Regions from separate parts of the Bradyrhizobium sp. CB1717 genome, predicted to be linked through region 2. Evidence: riboswitches for the same ligand, from Rfam matches in the RefSeq annotation. Region 2 holds a riboswitch; the other holds the start of a gene.

Region 1 (5,327 bases), 1.1 Mb from region 2:
CGCTTGAAGTAGATGGCCGACTCAGAGCCGAATTCGCAACCAGAGACGGCGCCAGGGCAGGCGGAGCAGAACTAAAGAAGCGTTTTCCCACGCTTCAAATCCGGATCTATGACGCGCAGACGAATGCGCGCGAGGAAATCTAGCACCGACCCAGTTCGGTCCTCGATACCTGGCGCACGGCGCCGGGTTCCTCGCCGGGGTCGCTCGCCGGTGCTCAGGGGGCGTGCCGGGCGCTAACGCTTGCCCCATTACCGTCTTAACGCGCTTCGTCGCAGCACTCGATCTCGCGTGCCGCCTCGGCGTCGGCACGCTCACGCTCTTGCGGGTGCCAGTCAGTCGCGCGATGCGCGGCGCGCACGCCGGATCGGGCTTGGGCCCGAGGCATCTCCAGGCCCGGTCCCTTGAAGACTGGCATGGAGAGCTGGTTCCCTCGCGGATTGGTGTCCTCCCACTGCCTCGGGTGCCCCGGGGGCCAAATCTCGCCAGCTGGCACGTGCCGCTGCACTCGACTACTCGCAGAAGGAGGCGGTGGTAATCTTGCTGTCCGATTGTTTCCTGACGAGCTGAAAGCTGCGGGAAAATCTCGAGACTGTTGAAGGCGCAAACACCGACATTTTAGAGCTGATATGTCTTGCAGTTGTTCAGAGGCGTTGGCGGTAAAAGGAGCTACGGCGCGATCTTGCTCTGCGCGACCATTTTACCGAGGGCTTTCGTCGCCTTGCTCTTCCCGATCCTTTGGCTCTATGCGAGCGAACCAGGAGCCAGGAGGAAAGGCCGCGATACGCTTGGCAAAGGAGGATTGCGGCTTCCAATCTTGCCCTTCGCTCTTCTCGAAAGTGATGACCCCGTTGTGTGTAAAAAAACGGGGTCCTGCGATATCGCAGTTCACTAAAAGCAAAACGCGCCACAGATCACCTTTCTCGGTCGGTTTGTCATTCTGCTTCGGCAAGTAGTCCACTCCAACAGGTTCAACGATAGTGCAGCGGCCCTGCCGCAGAAGATCGCCGAGCCGGCCTTGCGTGGTCGTCACAAAGTTGAAATTGCTCGGATCATGCAAAAAGCGAAGATTTGCGTCCCTTTCGCCATCCTTGACTTCACTGGCGATCAACGAGAGCGCCAGGGCGCGCCAGCCCAATTCCATCGGCTTTGCATAGGTCGACGCAAGTTGAAAGGTTCCGTCGTGCGCGATCTTCCAGGTGATAACATTCTGTTCGCCTGATGTATCATCCCGGTGCCTAGTCCACGAAACGAACACATGGTCATCTTGATCAAGTTCAGCGAGGCCCCACATTCGAGGGACGAACTGTGCCACCTTCGAGACGTTGGAGACAATTTGTTCAATTGTCTCGCCGTCTTGCGCTCGCCACGTTGACTTGAATCGTTCGATAAGGGGGCTCTCGTTGGCGCGAACACTGTTGCTCGTCGGAGCCAACCCGGCCAGGTAGATCAGGCATTGACCAAGACAAAACCATAACGCGCGTCTTCCAGAGATTTTTCTCATAACTGTCGGCCTATCTGGTTTCATCCACACGTCGTTCTAAAGCGGGCAACCTTCAACCAGTATGCGCGAGCGCAAGAAGTTAGCGGCGACGCGACGGGGAGAGCGATGGTGTCCCGTGCGAGCAGGGCTCCCCTCTATGTCACGCGCCGCTAACTTCGCTGCCGGCGACAGCCTCAATTTGCTGTGCTGGACATGCCCAGAAGGAGAAGACTGGGTATGCCGAAGACTTGCATCCTTCGTGCCAGGTAATGGACTGCAATTCACACCGCTTTTGTGTTCTCTTTGTCGACTTTCCGACTGGCCCATGTCTCGATGTTTCCGTTCAGCGCTATCCAGCGCGGCTTATGCATCCTCGTCACGCGACCGTTTAGTTCGGTATCGTTGCCATCGGAAGCCGGGACTCGCAACAGATGCGTTCGGCTCGAGGCAGCAGTCCCGACTGCGCAAGCCGCATTTGTCCCTGCCACCGATCTGCCATGCGGCCCGCGGGCAGCTGCGATGGTCATTCCGATATGGCCGATTGAGAGCGCTTCTACATCATCTGAACCATAGAGATGCATGGTCATTCGCGTCGCAGATGTCGCAGCTCAGCTTGAGACATAATCTGAGAGGTTGACGGAAGACTTCTCTTGCCGATATTCCAAGCCGTCGAGGTTCTCCGGTTTCCACTTGCCGGAGCTAAGAGGGAAGCCGGTGACAATGCCGGCGCTGCCCCCGCAACTGTGAGCGGCAAGCCGCTGTCCAACGATGTCACTGAAGCCTGCGCGGCTTCGGGAAGGCCGGACAGAAGCGATGACCCGCGAGCCAGGAGACCTGCCCCGACAATATATTCGTCCACGGGCGGGGTGTCCCGGTGGTGCGCCAAGCAGCCGTCGCACCGCGCGACTTCCCCTGCCTGCGTCCGCCATGGCCTTTGCCCCCAACATGGGGTTAACGCTATGTCTCTTCTCTCCCTTCCGGTTGCTACGCTCGGAACGCCACGCATCGGTCCAAGGCGGGAGCTCAAGCTCGCTCTAGAAAGCTACTGGGCCGGAAAAAGCAGCGAACAGCAGTTGCTCGAGGACGCAGCTGGCTTGCGTGCCGCGAACTGGGCTCGACAGAAATCTATCGGCGTCACAGTCATTCCATCGAACGATTTCTCGCTGTATGATCAGGTGCTCGACACGAGTGTCATGGTTGGCGCCATCCCGGAGATCTACGCCTCGAAAGCCGAATCCGTTTCGCTCAAGACGTACTTCGCCATGGCCCGCGGATCACAATGCGACGATCGGGATGCGAATTGCGGTCACGGACCGCGCGGATTTGGCGCACCCGCGCAGGAGATGACTAAGTGGTTCGACACCAACTACCACTACATGGTCCCGGAGTTTCACAGGGGGCAGACTTTCAGGCTATGCTCTCGCAAGCCGATCGAGGAGTATGAGGAAGCCAAGGCCCTTGGCTTCCAAACCCGCCCTGTCCTGATCGGGCCGGTCACATTCCTAAAGCTCGGCAAGAGTCCCGATCCTGCGTTCCAGCCACTTTCACTACTGGATGAACTGATACAGGCCTATATCGAGGTTCTGCAGGAATTGGGCAAACGTGGGGCAAATTGGGTTCAGTTCGACGAGCCCTGCCTGGTTCTTGATCTGGATGAAAGGGGGCGGCAATCTTTGCGACATGCCTATGATCGGCTCGCCAAGGAGGTGCCGGCCATCAAGATCTTAGTTGCCAGCTATTTCGGCGACCTCGGGGACAATCTGAACACCGCGTTGAGCCTGCCAGTTGCCGGACTACACCTCGACCTAGTTCGAGCGCCACAGTTGTTGGACCAGATCAGCGCTGGCGGCCGAAGTGATCTCGTCATGTCGCTCGGTGTCGTCGACGGCCGGAATGTATGGCGGTCGAATTTGTCGTCGCTGCGCCAGCGGCTCGAACCCGCGATTGCGAAGCTCGGCAAGGACCGTGTACAGATTGCCCCATCCTGCTCGCTACTTCATGTGCCGGTCGATGTTGAACTCGAAACCGGGCTCGCTTCCGACGTCAAGAGCTGGCTTGCTTTCGCGGTCCAGAAGATGCGGGAGCTTGCGATCCTGGCGCGGGCACTCGCAGGCGACCAGAATGTTGCGCCAGCTCTTGCCGAGTCGGAATGTGCCGCGACTGTTCGCCGGACTTCGCCGAAAATCCGTGATGCCAATGTCGCTGTCCGGATGAAAGCGATCGATCAGACCATGCGTCGACGGGCGAGCCCATTTGCCCGTCGTGCCGAGATCCAAAGCAATCGTTTCGGACTACCGGCTTTTCCTACCACGACCATCGGATCGTTTCCGCAGACCACAGAGGTCCGGAATGCCCGTGCGGCGCATGCGCGAGGCGCGATAAGTGACGAGCAATACGACAGGTTCCTCAAGGAGGAGACTGCGCGCGCCGTACGTTGGCAGGAGGACATCGGTCTCGACGTCCTCGTGCACGGCGAGTTCGAGCGCAATGACATGGTGCAGTACTTCGGCGAGCACCTCGCCGGCTTCGCATTTACCAGGAACGGATGGGTGCAGTCGTACGGCTCGCGCTGCGTCAGGCCACCGATCCTGTTTGGCGATGTGGTGCGGCCGAAGCCTATCACCGTGGACTGGTGGCGCTACGCGCAATCACTAACGAGGAAGCCGATGAAGGCTATGTTGACCGGACCGGTGACGATCTTGAACTGGTCCTTCGTTCGCGATGATATTCCCAGAAGCGAGGTCTGCCGCCAGATTGCGCTCGCGATCCGAGACGAAGTCCGCGATCTCGAGAATGCTGGTGCGACAATGATCCAGATCGACGAAGCCGCACTGCGCGAAGGAATGCCGTTGCGTCGATCGGAGTGGACGGCCTATCTCGACTGGGCCGTGGATTGCTTCAGCATCTGCTCATCGGGTGTCGCCGACGAAACACAAATTCATACACATATGTGCTACTCGGAGTTCAACGACATCATCGGTGCGATCGCTGCAATGGACGCAGATGTCATCTCGATCGAGACGTCGCGTTCGAAAATGGAACTACTCGACGCGTTCAGGAACTACGAATATCCAAATCAGATCGGGCCGGGCGTGTACGACATCCACTCCCCACGCGTTCCCGAGGCGGGCGAAATGAAGGAACTGATGGCGTTGGCTCAGACCCGGCTCCAGGATTCGCAGCTCTGGGTCAATCCGGACTGCGGCCTGAAGACGCGCAAATGGGAGGAAGTGCGGCCGGCGCTAGCGAACATGGTCGCTGCCGCCCGCCAACTGCGCGCTGCATTCGATCTGCAAGGCCGTTGATCCGGGCTTGGGTCGCTTCTCGACAAAGCGGATCCTCTTGCGGTCATTTGCGCTGTCGATGATCGATGGAGCCTTGGGAATACAAAAAAAGCCCGGCCCCGCTTAGCGGGCCGGGCGAAAGTCTGGGAGGAGCGACGCTGACGCATCGCGCGGACTTCCATCGGCAGAGAGAGGTCAACCGCCGGTTCGATCACGGCAAGGACATTCGCCGAAAATCTGAGCTCAGTTGAAGCACAAGCTCAGCGGAGCTCAATTATGCCGTGGTATGCGACCGTTAGCCTGAGGTTTATAAAGTTACACCAAGGTTTGTCGCTCAAGAGCACGTCGGCAACGATTACGACGGCGACGAGGGACGGTGATGCCGGGCGGTCACCGCAGCGACGAGCCGCAAACTCGGTGCGCTTTCCTGCTTGGAAACCTTATGCTCGATCAGCGCGACGATACGAAAAACCCGGCTCCAAGGATCTTGCAAGCGTAGACAATGCATGAGCGGTTGCTATTGATTGAACCCTGCTTAAGGTAGTCCTTGGTCGACCAGTCCC
Region 2 (5,327 bases):
TTGCCGCGAGCCTGCTCGCTGTCAGCGCCGAGGAGATCGCGGGCAGCGGCACCGGCGTCGATGCAGCCGGCCGCGCGCACAAGGCGCGCGTGATCGATGCGGCGATTGCGCGTCATGGCGTTGCGGGCGCGTCGCCCGAAAAGATCCTGTGCGCCGTCGGCGGGCTCGAGATCGCGGCGATCGCGGGCGCCATCATTGCGGCTGCGCAGCGCCGCATCCCCGTGTTGATCGACGGCTTCATCGTGTCGGTCGCGGCGCTGGCGGCCGTGCGGCTCAATCCGTCGTGCCAGCCATTCCTGCTGCCCTCGCATCAATCGGCGGAGCAGGGACATCGCCTCGTGCTGCGCGCTCTGAACGTGCAGCCGCTGATCAGCCTCGATCTCAGGCTCGGCGAGGGATCTGGTGCCGCCATCGCGCTGCCGCTGGTGCGGCTCGCCTGCGCGCTCCACAATGGCATGGCGACCTTTGCCCAAGCCAATGTGCCGGATCGGCCGGCTTAGCCTGGCCGCTGATTGACGGAGACGACGCGCCAGCCGGTCGCGAGCCGGTCGATCCGGGTCAGCGACAGCGGATCGATCACGAAGCGCAATGCCGCTTCCGGTGTGAGATCGAGCGCGATGCACAGCGCGGCCCGGATCGTGCCGGAATGCACGACGAGCGTTGCTGATCCGGCGCCGATCCGCGAGAGACCCAGCCGGACGCGCGCGACCTGATCCTCAAAGCTCTCGCCGCCCGGTGGTCTCAGGTGCGCGGGATCGCTCCAGAATTGTGCATAGGCCTCGCCGCCGCTCGCCGCGAGCTCGTCATGTCGCCGGCCGGCCCAGTCGCCGAAATCCTGCTCGCCGAACTCGTGCACCAGTTCCGGTTCGAGCCCCAGCGCGCGCGCCGTCTCGATCGTGCGCCGTGCAGGGCTCGCATAGCTCGCAGCTTCCCGCGGCAGGCGCGGCCGCAACGCTTCCAGCTGCGTGCGATCGCTCAGGTCCGCCGGTGCATCGGCGGCATGGATCGTCCCTTTGACGCCGTCGACGGGCGCATGCCGGATCAGCCAGAGGAAGGTCGCGCCTTCCATGCAAATCTCCGAGGAAGTTGGTCGCTGTGGCAATAACGCCGCAACTGGTACATTGACTCTGTCTTGCTGGTAATCCTAGATGCTTGCGACGGTTTCCCCGAGAGGGGATGAAAAGGGAATGCGGTGCGGGGATGTCGTCCCCAATGCCGTGGCTGCCCCCGCAACTGTGAGCGGATAATCCTTCGTCAGAAGCCACTGGGTCCTCGGTCCCGGGAAGGCGACGAAGCGGTCGTGACCCGCGAGCCAGGAGACCTGCCGTCAGCCGTGGTCACACGCGAAGATGTCGGTCGGGGAGTACAGACATTCGGCTTCATCGGAGGGCTGACAAGCCCGTGGTGAGACCTCGTTCGCTGTGACGTGCCACTGACGTCATACCGAGGTCCAAGACCGTGCCTTCCATCCGTATCGTACGACCGCGCAGCGTCCTGCTCGCTTCCGCCGCGCTCACGTCCCTTGCCGTTCTCGATCTGCCTGCTGCACTGGCGCAGCAGGCCCGCGAGCCATTGCCGCCCGTCGAGGTGTCGCCGGCCCAATCCCGCAAGCCGGCCAAGCCGGCTGCCCGGGAAGCCCAGAGCGCCCGCCGCACGGCAGCGCGCAGGCCGGCCGCATCCGTGGTGCCGAAGCCCGCCGTGCCAGCCGCAGCCGCGCAGACGCCGCTCAACACCAATGCGGTGGCTGAAAGCGCCTCGCGCCTTGGGCTGACCGTGCGCGAGATACCGGCGACGGTGGAAGTCATCTCGGCCGAGACCATGCGCGAGCAGGGCTATCGCACCGTGTCCGAGGTGGCGCAAGGTGCGGTCGGCGTGACCTCCGGCGATGCGCCGGGGGAGCCGGCGGGCTTCTCGATGCGCGGCTTCACCAACAGCCAAATCAACACGCTCTACAACGGCATCAAGATCGGCCCGCAGAACGTGACCTCGCGGATCATGGACACGGCCAATCTGGAAGCGGTCGAATTCCTGAAAGGCCCGGCTTCGCTGATCTCGGGCGAGGGCGCCGCCGGCGGCTCGATCAACCTTGTCACCAAGCAGCCGCACACCGGAGCGATCCGCAACGAGGCGGATTTCTCGTACGACTCCCTGAATTCGTTCCGCGCCCATTACGGCTCGGGCGGCAGCACCAACGTAGAAGGACTCGACTACCGCTTCGACATCAGCCGCTCCTCGCTGAACGGTTTTGTCGACGACACCAACACCAAGACGCTCGACGTGTCCGGGCAGCTCAACTACCGCATCTCCGACAGTCTCAAGGTCTGGGGCGCGATCGAGTACCGCGAGGATCGCGGGAAGGCCTATTGGGGCGCGCCGCTGGTGCCGGTCGCCTTCAGCGGTTCTCACGCGACGGCAGGGATTGTCTCCGGAAATTACGTCTCGAACTACAATAAAACCAATCTCGGTGCAGTCACCATCGACGACCGCACCTTCAACACCAACTACAACGTTCTCGACAACCGCAACGTGGCGCAGGAAGTCTGGCTGCGCGGCGGTTTTGAACTGAAGCTCGCGCCCGACCTGACCTTGAAGAGCCAGGCCTATGGTTATGGCGCGGAGCGCAGCTGGTTCAACAACGAGGTCGAGGCGTTCAACTCCGGTACGAACCTGGTCGATCGCGAGCGCTTCTACGTCGCGCACAGCCAGCGACTGGTCGGCAACATTACCGATCTGATCTGGGACGCTGACATCGCCGGCTTCGACAACCGGATGGTCACGACGTTGTCGTCGAGCTACCTCGATTTCGTCCGGCCGGGTGCAGCGAATTTTCCAGGCGACTCCGTGTCGCTGGTCAATCCTGACCGCGGCTTCTACGGCCTGCTCACGACCAAGCAGCAGATCGCGCGCATCGACAACGAGGCGCTGTCGCTCGAGGACCGGCTCAAGCTGACGCGCAGCTTTGCGCTGGTCGGCGGCCTGCGCGTCGAGCATATCGGGCTCGACCGCAACTCGACCGACGTCAACGGCCTGGTGAACGCGGGCTTTCCGTTCACCAAGGATTGGGCGCCGGTGACGGGACGCATCGGCTACACCTGGGATGCCGTGCCTGGACTGACCTTCTTCAGCCAGTACGCGACCGGCGCGGACGTGTCCGCCAACAACATCTTCCTGCTGCTGCCGACCCAGCCGCTCGACCTGACGACATCGCGGACCTACGAGACCGGCGTCAAGCACCTGTTCTGGGACAACCGGGCGGAGTGGTCGTTCTCGGCCTATGACATTGTACGCAAGAACGTCTATGCGGCAGCCGGCGGCCAGACGCTCAACATTGCGGGACGACAGGAATCGAAGGGCGTGGAGCTCGCCGCCTCGGTGCGGCCGATCGAGCCCCTCCGGCTGTGGGGCAACATCGCCTATGTCGATGCGCGCTATGCCGACTACAATTTCGCCGGCGGCTCGTTCTCGGGCAACACGCCGCCGAACGTGCCGCGCATCGTCGCCAATGCTGGTGCGTCGTACCGGTTCTTCACGCCGTGGCCGGTGGAGCTCGGCATCGTCGGCCGGCACGTCGGCGATCGCTACAACACCGACGCCAACACGGTGACGATGAACGCCTACACGGTCGGCGACGTCTATGCCTTCGTCGATATCCCGAAGACGGTCTTCAATGCCGTCGACCAGGCCCGCCTGACCTTCCGGGTGCGCAACTTCACCGACAAGCGCTACGCGATCTGGGGCGATCCGTTCTATCCCGACCAGATCCTCTTGGGCGCGCCGCGCACCTACGAGATCTCGGCGGCGTTCAAATGGTAGGGCGCTGACCGCATGATGGGCGCGATCGTCCTCTCGCATCGCTGGCTCGGGATCGCGTTCTGCCTGCTGTTCGCGATGTGGTTCGCGAGCGGAATCGTGATGCACTTCGTTCCGTTTCCGTCGCTGACGGAGGCGGAACGGCTTGCTGGCCTGGCGCCGGTGGATCGAGGTGAGTTGCGGATCACCGTTGCCGATGCGGTGACTGCGAGCGGCATCGTCGACGCCACCCGTGTCCGTCTGATAAGGAGCGATGGGCCGGTCTACGTCGTGTCGGGGCCCTCGCACCTGCGCGCAGTTCGCGCGACCGGCGGGCTGGATGCATCGGTGCGGTTGCCCGATGTCGCACTTGTCATCGCGGGTGCGCATGCGCGTCGGCGCGGGCTCGATGCCGCGCATGCGGCGGTCGTTGCGCACGCGGACCACGACCAATGGAGCGTACCGAACGGCTTTGATCGCCACCGGCCCTTGTTTCGCGTGGCCCTCGGCGATGCAGCCGGAACGGAGGTCTACGTCTCGTCGCGCACCGGCGAGGTCGTGCTGGATACGACGCGGAGCGAGCGCGGCTGGAATCTTGCCGGCAGTGTGCTGCACTGGATCTACCCGACGGTCCTCAGGAGCAATTGGGCGCTGTGGGATCGCGTGGTCTGGACCCTGTCGCTGCTGGCCCTGATCGCGGCGGTGCTGGGCGCGGTGCTCGGGATCGTGCGTGTGAAGATGCAGAGACGCCAGATCGCGACGCCGTATCGCGGCTGGCACGCGCTGCATCACGTCATCGGTCTCGTCGCGACCGTCTTTGTGCTGACCTGGATCTTCAGCGGCTGGCTTTCCATGGATCACGGCCGGCTGTTCTCGCGCGGGCAGCTCACTCCGGCCGAAGCCGGCGTGATTGACGCTCCGCCCGACTGGACGGCGGCTCCATCGCCGGACCGGAATCCGCTATCGCCATCGGCCCGTGAAGTCGAATGGTTTGCGTTTGCCGGCAATGTCTACCGGCGCGAGCGCATCGATATCGACAAGCAGGTTGTGGTGCGGCCGGATGGTGGAGAGTCGGAAGGCCTCGGCGCGCAGGCGATCGGGAGCATGATGACGCGGCTCGCGACGGGCTGCGACGCACCCTCCATCATCGCTGATAACGACGACTATCCCGCGCAGTCCATCGTCCCCGGTGCTTCCGTCTACCGCTCCCGCTGCGGTGATGTCTGGTTCGACATCGACGCGGCCGATGGCCGTGTGCTGCAAAGGCTGGATGCGTCGCGGCGGGCCTATCGCTGGGCCTATAGCGCGCTCCACACGCTCGATTTTCCAATCCTCATCGCACATCCGCGCTTTCGCGATGTCCTGATCGTCGGCCTTTGCGCGCTCGGGTTGGCGTTCTCGATCACCGGAATTGTCATCGGATGGCGGCGGCTGCGTCTGTCTTTCGCCGGCTAGGGCGCCCGATCAAACAAAAAGTGTGAAAACAACCCCATGCACAGTAGCCGGTGATAATGGAATCAACGGCTTACGCAGGCGTC

Evidence for each region. A riboswitch is a leader RNA that binds a small molecule or an ion and turns the genes downstream of it on or off. The one in region 2 is predicted to bind cobalamin.
Region 1: it holds a riboswitch for cobalamin, as region 2 does, so the genes downstream of both, metE (5-methyltetrahydropteroyltriglutamate--homocysteine S-methyltransferase) here and QA649_RS30535 (TonB-dependent receptor) in region 2, are expected to answer to the same signal.

What each region holds. Positions count from the first base shown of each region.
Region 1 is NZ_CP121666.1:7,607,537-7,612,863, reverse strand. It holds gene QA649_RS35555 (nodulate formation efficiency C protein) at 698-1,525, opposite strand; cobalamin riboswitch at 2,136-2,337, shown strand; gene metE (5-methyltetrahydropteroyltriglutamate--homocysteine S-methyltransferase) at 2,440-4,785, shown strand.
Region 2 is NZ_CP121666.1:6,517,888-6,523,214, reverse strand. It holds gene cobT (nicotinate-nucleotide--dimethylbenzimidazole phosphoribosyltransferase) at 1-500, shown strand, start outside; gene QA649_RS30540 (histidine phosphatase family protein) at 497-1,069, opposite strand; cobalamin riboswitch at 1,142-1,344, shown strand; gene QA649_RS30535 (TonB-dependent receptor) at 1,459-3,813, shown strand; gene QA649_RS30530 (PepSY domain-containing protein) at 3,826-5,244, shown strand.